Regions from separate parts of the Marinomonas sp. ef1 genome, predicted to be linked through region 4. Evidence: predicted binding sites of a transcription regulator. Region 4 holds the regulator's gene; each other region holds the start of a gene.
The links. The regulator sigma-54, encoded in region 4, starts transcription at its own class of promoters, with help from an activator protein. The targets are predictions, from matches to a motif close to TGGCACNNNNNTTGCTNT.
Positions count from the first base shown of each region.

Region 1: the regulator sigma-54 is predicted to act here: its motif matches at 968-985, upstream of CCS02_RS02200 (HAD-IIB family hydrolase).
Region 2: the regulator sigma-54 is predicted to act here: its motif matches at 1,139-1,156, upstream of CCS02_RS10525 (NCS1 family nucleobase:cation symporter-1).
Region 3: the regulator sigma-54 is predicted to act here: its motif matches at 826-843, upstream of glnK (P-II family nitrogen regulator).

Region 1 covers NZ_NHTT01000001.1:505,414-507,615, reverse strand. Annotated here, with positions in the region: gene CCS02_RS02205 (DMT family transporter) at 7-900, opposite strand; gene CCS02_RS02200 (HAD-IIB family hydrolase) at 1,039-1,860, shown strand; gene CCS02_RS02195 (glycosyl transferase) at 1,930-2,202, shown strand, end outside.
Region 2 covers NZ_NHTT01000006.1:204,187-206,388, forward strand. Annotated here, with positions in the region: gene CCS02_RS10525 (NCS1 family nucleobase:cation symporter-1) at 1-1,105, opposite strand, end outside; gene CCS02_RS10530 (GntR family transcriptional regulator) at 1,373-2,038, shown strand; gene CCS02_RS10535 (aspartate/glutamate racemase family protein) at 2,046-2,202, shown strand, end outside.
Region 3 covers NZ_NHTT01000015.1:35,949-38,150, reverse strand. Annotated here, with positions in the region: gene CCS02_RS18190 (ammonium transporter) at 1-393, opposite strand, end outside; gene glnK (P-II family nitrogen regulator) at 433-771, opposite strand; gene CCS02_RS22190 (hypothetical protein) at 930-1,067, shown strand; gene CCS02_RS18180 (accessory factor UbiK family protein) at 1,263-1,502, shown strand; gene CCS02_RS18175 (TIGR02450 family Trp-rich protein) at 1,581-1,802, opposite strand; gene CCS02_RS18170 (YifB family Mg chelatase-like AAA ATPase) at 1,910-2,202, shown strand, end outside.
Region 4 covers NZ_NHTT01000012.1:90,822-93,023, forward strand. Annotated here, with positions in the region: gene lptB (LPS export ABC transporter ATP-binding protein) at 1-505, shown strand, start outside; gene CCS02_RS16560 (RNA polymerase factor sigma-54) at 584-2,059, shown strand; gene ptsN (PTS IIA-like nitrogen regulatory protein PtsN) at 2,077-2,202, shown strand, end outside.

The DNA.
Region 1 (2,202 bases), on a different contig from region 4:
CCAAAACTATGCACTTTTAGATGTTCGTTTTCTTGCGAGAATCACGAGTAGCACGCCACCCAGAACACTTAAGGTGGCGATGACGAGGTGTAAAGTGATGGATTCATTGGCAAAAAACACGCCTCCTATTGTGGCAATAATAGGAACGAGTAGCTGTAACACGGCAGCTATGGAAGCACTAAGATAAGGCAGGACGGCGTACCAGATGGCGTAGCCTAAGCCTGACATGATGGCGCCCGAGGTGACGGCTAAGATAATACCTACAGGCTGGGCGATCGGTGATTGCTCGGTATTGAGATGAATAACGGCCAAGGCAATCAGTAACATGGGAATGGTGCGAACGAAGTTAGACGTTGTGGCAAACAAAGGCTTAGCCGAGATTTTGCCTCGCCATGTGTACAAGCCCCACGCCACACCTGCTAGCGTCATTAAGACAAAGCCCAATAAAGAAGGCGATGACAAAGTTGGAAGCACTAAATAGACAAAGCCTACAAAGGCTATAGCCAGCCCTAACCATTCCAACCAAACCAGCTTCTGCCTTGCCCGCACAGCGAATAAGATCAAGGTCAGTTGTACGGCACCAAACAGTATCAAGGCGCCCATTCCGGTAGATAACGTCACGTAGGCGTAGGAAAAGCCCAAGGCATATATAAACAGAGCAAAGGCCGATAACCAGCTACCTTCTAACCACGCTATTTTCAAATCATTGCGCTGATTATTGAGGCATTGAAAAGCACTGAGCAACACTAAGGTCGCTGCCCCACTAAGCAAGCGCCACGTGGTGAATTGAGCTGGGTCGATAAGACCTTCGTTTAACGCCAGACGACACAAAACAGAGTTTGCCGCGAACGCCAACAAAGCCAGAATCACAAAGACACATAAACGTAGCAAACTTGTCATCAATTTGTTCAACAGCCTAGTTAATCTTAGGCATGTACCTCATAAGGAAAAAGCCACTTTTACGCACTGGCACCAGATTTGCAAGACTTATACTAACGTCCACCAGCGGTATTTTGATGGACCCAAAAAGGAATCGACATGACAACGCTTTTAATTTTTACCGATTTGGATGGCACATTACTCGATCATCACACATACAGTTTCAAACCTGCACAGGCGGCCTTACAGTCGCTGAAGACTTTTTCTATTCCTTGCGTCATCAACACCAGCAAGACATTTGTTGAGCTTATGTCTCTTAGACAAGAGCTCAACCACCAAGACCCTTTTATCGTGGAAAACGGCTCTGCTGTTTATATCCCTAAGAATTTAGCCCTCTCTGTAGACGAAACTTTAGAGGACTGCGGTGAGTATTGGCGCAAGTCATTCGGCCCAAAACGCGATGAACTAATCGAACTCACCAATGATAAGCAAGACCAATACACCTTCAAACGCTTCAGTGAGATGACATGGCAAGAACTGGTTTCTATCACTGGCTTAAGTGAAGAAAACGCCAAGCAAGCCATGCAGCGAGAATTTACCGAGCCTATGGTTTGGACCGATTCTAACCTTGCTCTTAATGCATTACGCGACGACCTTGCACCATTTGGCGTGCAAATTCAGAAAGGCGGTCGCTTCGCTCATCTGATGGGCGAGCACTGTGATAAGGCAAACGCCATGTTATGGCTCAAAGAATTGTATGAACAGCAAAGCGACGAAGACGTTACCACCATGGCATTAGGCGATGGTGAAAACGACGTAGGTATGCTGAGCAAAGCCGACATTCCGGTGGTGATTCGCTCCCCTGTTCATGCGCCACCAGAAATCCCAAATCGTTGCGATGCTTGGCTTAGCGACGCGTATGGTCCAGAAGGCTGGGCACAAGCAATCAACAAAGTTTTGATTCAACAAGGCATTTTGTAACGGCACCTTTTAACGACAGAAAGAGAAGACACCACTAACAGTTATTATAAAAATATCAGGAGAACAACTATGGGCGACTTTCATCAAAACGGTATCATCACCACACTTCACAACTTGGCGCACCGTCCGTTAGAAGAAATGGAAAAAGAGCTGTGTGAGTTTGCTAAAACACGCCCAATGTCTCTTATCCTTCCTTGTCTGTATTCCGAGCTGGAAACAGACGCCATGCCGAATATTCTTAAGCATTTACAGCAAGTACCCTACTTGTCTGAAATTGTTATTGGCTTAGACAGAGCAACAGAAGACCAGTACCGACACGCATTAGAATTTTTCAGCGTATTA
Region 2 (2,202 bases), on a different contig from region 4:
GAATCACTTCTGGGTTGTTGAACAAGTTCCAAGGCGTTAGCAGCACAGAACCAAACGCGGCAATAAAACCACCTGCTTTAAAGCTGATTTTCTGTGGTGATACGTTGGAGAAATCAAACGCTGGCGCCACAAAGTTCGCCACGATGTTAATACCCACTGTCGCAAAGATAAACGTCAGTGCACCCAGTACCGTAATAAAGCCAGAATCAAGACGTTTCACGGTTTCCACTGGGTCAGTAATAATCTGACCAAAAACAGGAATCGAAGCAGAAACAATCACCACACTGAACAAAGAAAACAGCACAAAGTTAACTGGCAAGCCCAATAGGTTACCTAGTTTCAATTTTTTATAACTACCGCAGTAACGAGAGAAATCACTAAAGTTTAAGGTTGGCCCAGCAAAATACCCAGCAACCAAGGCAATCGCAATGAACATCTGCACAATCACATCCATGCCTGTCAGGTTATTTGAGCTCAAATTAAAACTGATGTTTTCCCAACCCGCTCGATTCACCATATAAATACACAAAGCAAACATGGCGACATAGATAGCAGGGCCTGACCAATCGATTACCTTACGAATCATATCCATACCAAACATGAAGACGATTCCCTGTACAATCCACATTGCCGTGAAACCAATCCAGCCAAGATATGAAAGACCGATGAAAGATTGATCTGCAAGAGATGCCATACCAGGAAAAAAATACAACAACAGAATAATGAAGGAGCTAGACGCCAGAAAGGTTTGAATACCGTACCAAACGACCGCGATCAAGCCACGAATGATGGCTGGAATATTGGCACCGAACACACCAAAAGACATACGCGCTACCACAGGAAAAGGCACACCTGCTTTTTGTCCCGGTTTACCCATCAAGTTGGCAAATACCAACACAATAGAAATGCCCAATAACAAGCTAATAAACACTTGAATACCATTTAGACCCAGTGCAAACAAGCTGGCAGCAAACACGTAGCCGCCCACGCTATGAACGTCTGACATCCAAAAAGCGAAGATACTATACCAACCCCATTTTTGATCTTTCTCCGGCAAGAGATCGCTATTTGCTAATCTAGGGCTTTGCTCAAATTCTTGTTTCATGATTGCGTTCCTTTTTAATTGTATACAATGTTAAATACAATTTATGTGCCAAAAAACAGAACCCAAAGAACTTAAGTAAAAATAGGAATATGAACCCAAAAAACCAATATTTACTGCACCATTCCAAGTCAAAACAAGAAAAACACACCAACATTGTGCACAATTAATTCATCTTTTGTTTAAGATGTACGAAACAAACTAGCATGCTATATTGTCTTAAGAACTATATTTAACAAGACATCGTATACAATCTATAGAGAAGCACTCATGTCGAATGACGAGAATATTTACCGACAAATGCTAAAGGCCATTGTCGAACACCAATTACCACCTGGGGCGCGTTTACCAGAAGACCGTCTATCAGAAGCTTTTGGTGTGAGCCGAACTGGCATCCGCAAAGTATTACAGCGGCTCGCCTTAGAACATTTTGTGGTAATTGAAAAAAACAAAGGCGCGCAGGTAAACCATCCAAGCGAAGCCGAAGCATTAGAAGTTCTAGACAGCCGCATATTAATTGAGCCGCAACTCATTCCAGCCTTACTTGGTTATTGGAATGCAGAACATTCTGAGCGTTTTCGCACCATGGCGAAGGAAGAAAAATACGCAGAAGAAGGCAATCAACTAGCAGACTCTATTCAGCTAACCGCTCGTTTCCATTATGAATTAGCGACGCTAGCAGGCAATAAGGTACTAGCGAACTTTGTCCAACAGCTTTGTTATCGATCTTCACTTATTCTCGCCGCTTACGGTACTCGCGGCAGCGTGGGTTGCGAATGTGGTGATCATTCACAGCTACTCGATATTCTTGACCAGGGTAGAAAAGATGAAGCTAAAACTTGGATGAGTCACCACTTAAAACATATTAAATCGTCACTTATTCTCGAAAGCAAACCCGAAGAAAATATCGATTTTCAAAGACTTTTTGGCCGCTAGGAGCACCATGCGAATTCAGCTCATTAACCCAAACACCAGCGCCGACATGACTCATGCCATGGCACTGAGCGCACAATCTGTTGCGCTAGACAGCACGCAAATTATTTCCTGTACGCCTGAGCATGGACCAAAAAGCATCGAATGCGCTTTTGATGAAGTCATTG
Region 3 (2,202 bases), on a different contig from region 4:
TTCAGCAACTGCGCCAGATACGATAGACATAGCTGTTGCAACGAACACAACTTGGAAGAAGAAATCAGAAGCACCAGAGTAGATTGCGCCGCCTTCAAACCCACCTTCACGACCAGCAAAGTCCGTTAAAGTAGAAGCAACATCTACGTCTTGAATACCAGTAAGGAACCACTCGCCACCGTACATGATGGCGTAACCGCAAACTAGATACATGATGCAAGAAATGGCAAACAAAGCCACGTTCTTGGTAAGAATTTCAGTGGTGTTTTTAGCACGTACTAGACCTGCTTCCAACATGGCAAATCCAGCTGCCATCCACATGACCAGCGCGCCACACACCAAGAAATAAAAGGTGTCCATCGCATATTGTAAGTGAAAAATTTGATCTTGCATGTTTCGCCCCCCTAAAGGCTTGTATAAATCGAGCAGTTATTAAACTGCTTCTACACCAGTCTCGCCGGTACGAATACGAACCGCTTGTTCAAGGTTAACGATAAAGATCTTACCGTCGCCGATTTTGCCAGTGTTTGCTGCGCCAGTGATGGCTTCAACCACTTGGTCGGTCATTTCATCTGCAATGGCAAGTTCGATTTTTACCTTAGGTAAAAAATCCACTACATATTCAGCGCCGCGGTATAGTTCTGTGTGGCCTTTTTGACGTCCGAAACCTTTCACTTCTGTTACGGTGATACCTTGAACGCCGATTTCAGAAAGTGCTTCTCGAACATCATCGAGTTTAAATGGCTTGATGATGGCAGTTATAAGCTTCATACCCACTGTCTCCTTTAAAAGTCAGTTTTATTGTCGTATCGCAGGTACTTAGCTTATTCAATATGCGTGCCATATATGGGGATGCCCTTATAACAATGGCTTTGTAAGGATTTTGTCGACTTTTCGGAATTAAAAAGAGCATCAGATGGCTTTATTTAGTGCGGCATATTGGTGTGTCTGCATTGGTTATTGCATTAACTTGGTGCGAGTGGGCAATTGATCCGAGTGGTGTTGTTGGGCGAGATCCCTATCTTATTGCTTCTGATCAGAAAACAAACATTTGGCTAAAAGTGTAATGCGTGCCTTATTTAGAGGATTTGTTTTGATTAAAGCCCGCAATATTTTATTTGGCGCACAAAAAAGAGGCAATTTAATGACGTTAGGTGTTTATAACGGAGCATTGATATAAAGATGTGCAGCCGAGAGCTTGTTTGCACCTTACTTAGGCTTCTATACTATTAAGTATTGTAAATACAAAAAATGAGAATGACATGATTGATCAATTTATAAAGCAACTTGGAACTGGACTAGGCCAAGCCGCAGAAACATTGGGTAAGTTGCCAAAAGAAGAAATTCAGGCGCAATTGCACGAGGTGGCTCGTAATACGTTAAGTAAAATGGATTTAGTCACCCGTGAAGAGTTTGAAGTGCAAGCGGCAATGCTAGCCAAGTACCGTGAAAAGCTCGCTGCATTGGAAGTACGTTTGAACGAGTTAGAAAAAAACGACTAACTCGTTTTCTTACAGTGGTTTGATATGGACAGTAGTCTGATATAAGTAATCGCTTGATATGGAAATGGTTAAGATTGGCTATTTCCAACCTTGAAGCCAATTATCTGGTGACGTCAGAGTTTGCCAAGGCAAGCAATACTGATTTTTATTGATAACAGCCTCAAGAACACATTCCACAACCGTGTTTTCTTCATCTCGAATCAGTTTTGTGACGATGAAATGCTTCTCTTTTTGTTGTGGCGATGTGGACGTCCATTTCGACAGCAGAAGTTTGTTGGGATTTATTTGGTTGAAAGCCATTTTTTAACCTTAGTTAATAGGTATTACCTATACGAAACAAGTGAAAAGCTGGATTGCTTTTCATGCGATAAAGCATCATAAAGAAATAATTTGGTCAAGGAGTGATCATGAGTTTAGCCACTATTTATAGTCGTGCCCGTGTGGGTGTGTCTTCCCCTTTAGTTACCGTCGAAACCCATATTTCAAATGGATTGCCTTCACTAAATATAGTGGGCTTGCCTGAAGCCGCTGTTCGAGAAGCGAAAGATCGAGTACGCAGTGCAATTATCAACAGCCATTTTGAATTTCCTACCCGGCGCGTCACCATCAACTTAGCACCAGCGGATTTACCCAAAGAGGGTGGCCGATACGATTTGGCGATTGCTATCAGTGTGTTAGTCGCGTCTGGGCAACTCGGAGA
Region 4 (2,202 bases):
TCGTGCTCAAAAAGGCATTGGCTACCTCCCTCAAGAGGCATCTATTTTTAGGAAAATGTCTGTAGAAGATAATATCCTAGCAATTTTAGAAACCCGCAAAAAGCTAACAAAAGCACAACAACAAGAAAGACTAGAAGAACTCTTAGAAGAGTTTCATATCACCCATATTCGCACCAACCTAGGAATGGCACTATCAGGAGGAGAAAGGCGCCGGGTTGAAATAGCGAGAGCGGTTGCCATGAACCCAAAATTCATCCTACTTGATGAACCCTTTGCCGGCGTAGACCCTATCTCAGTTGGTGACATAAAACACATAATCAAACATCTCCAAGAAAGTGGAATCGGTGTCTTAATTACCGATCACAATGTCAGAGAAACACTAGACATCTGTGATAAAGCTTACATTGTTGGCAATGGTTACATCATTGCATCTGGTGATGCCAGTACCGTCATCAACAATGAACAAGTAAAAAAGGTCTATTTAGGCGACGACTTCCGTCTGTAACCCCTTATCATTGCTGTAGAAAGGGAGTAGTATGCATAACTCGTTCCAATTCATTCAAATAGAAGAAAGAGTTGCTCTATGAAGCAGTCTTTACAATTAAAGCTTGGTCAACAGCTGACTATGACGCCACAACTGCAACAGGCTATTCGCTTGCTGCAGCTTTCTACGTTGGATTTAAAACAAGAAATTCATGAGTTTCTTGAATCGAACCCATTGCTTGAGCTCGACGACGACGAACAAATTCATCACGACATCCCTGCAAGCATAGAATCAAAAAGCGCTGCCGATACAACAGTCGACAATAATAGCGAAGAACCACGCGTAGAATCTGAGTGGACAGAAAGCATCCCTGAAGAACTATCCATAGATAGTAACTGGGATGATACCTATCAAAGTTCTGCAGCTGTCAGCGATCACAACAGCTACGAAGGCGATAGCGACTTCGAAAGCCGTAACGCACCAGCAGAAAGCATCCAAGACCATCTTATATGGCAATTAAATTTAACCCACATGTCAGATCGCGACATTGAAATCGCTTACGCCATCATTGAATGCGTTCAACCTGATGGCTACTTAAGCATTTCTCCCGATGACATCTGGGAATCTCTCGGCACTGAATTAGAAGATCTAGATATTGAAGAAGTCATTGCAGTGCAGCATAGATTGCAGCGCTTTGACCCTGTAGGCGTATGCTCAATTGACCTACGCGACTGCCTTCTTGTGCAACTAGAAGCATTCCAAAGCCACCCGCTGTATAAGAGCACATACAATCTTATTGATCATTACCTACCATTACTAGGTAATCGAGATTTTGCTCAGTTGAGCCGTAAAACAAAACTCAAAGACGAAGCGCTAAAAGAAGTCGTCAATTTGATTCAACAGCTCAACCCACGCCCAGGCTCAGTTATTGACGCTGACGACACGGACTACGTTATTCCTGATGTCACAGTGAAAAAACGCCATGACGTATGGCAAGTGGAACTAAATAATGACGCTTTGCCACCCATCAAAATCAATGAGACTTACTCAGCGATGGCTAGCACTGCAGCAGCAACAGCAGAAGATGTGACTTACATAAAAACCTCTCTTCAAGAAGCAAAATGGTTCATGAAGAGCCTACAGAGCCGCAACGAAACTTTATTAAAAGTGGCAAGCTGCATTGTAAGTCGACAAATTGATTTCTTCGAACTAGGCGAAGAAGCCATGAAACCAATGGTTCTTCACGATGTCGCAGAAGAAGTAGGTATGCATGAGTCAACTATTTCCAGGGTAACAACTCAGAAATACATGCACACACCGAAGGGCATCTTTGAGCTGAAATACTTTTTCTCCAGCCATGTAAACACCGCCTCCGGCGGAGAATGTTCTTCTACCGCAATACGAGCTATGATTAAAAAGCTTGTATCGGATGAACCGGCGAAAAAACCGTTAAGTGATAACAAGCTAGCTGCTATTTTAGCAGACCAAGGCATACAGGTTGCTCGACGCACTGTAGCCAAATATCGAGAGGCGATGAACATCCCTCCTTCCAATGAACGAAAACGACTGATCTAAACGGAAACCATTTTATCATGTCCTTGAAATCATTATTAAAAGCGGAACTCGTTCTCGCAAAACAAGATATTGTTAGTAAAAAACGAGTACTTGAAAGCATTGCTGAAGTTGCTTCCAACCGACTACATTGTGACAACGAAGCT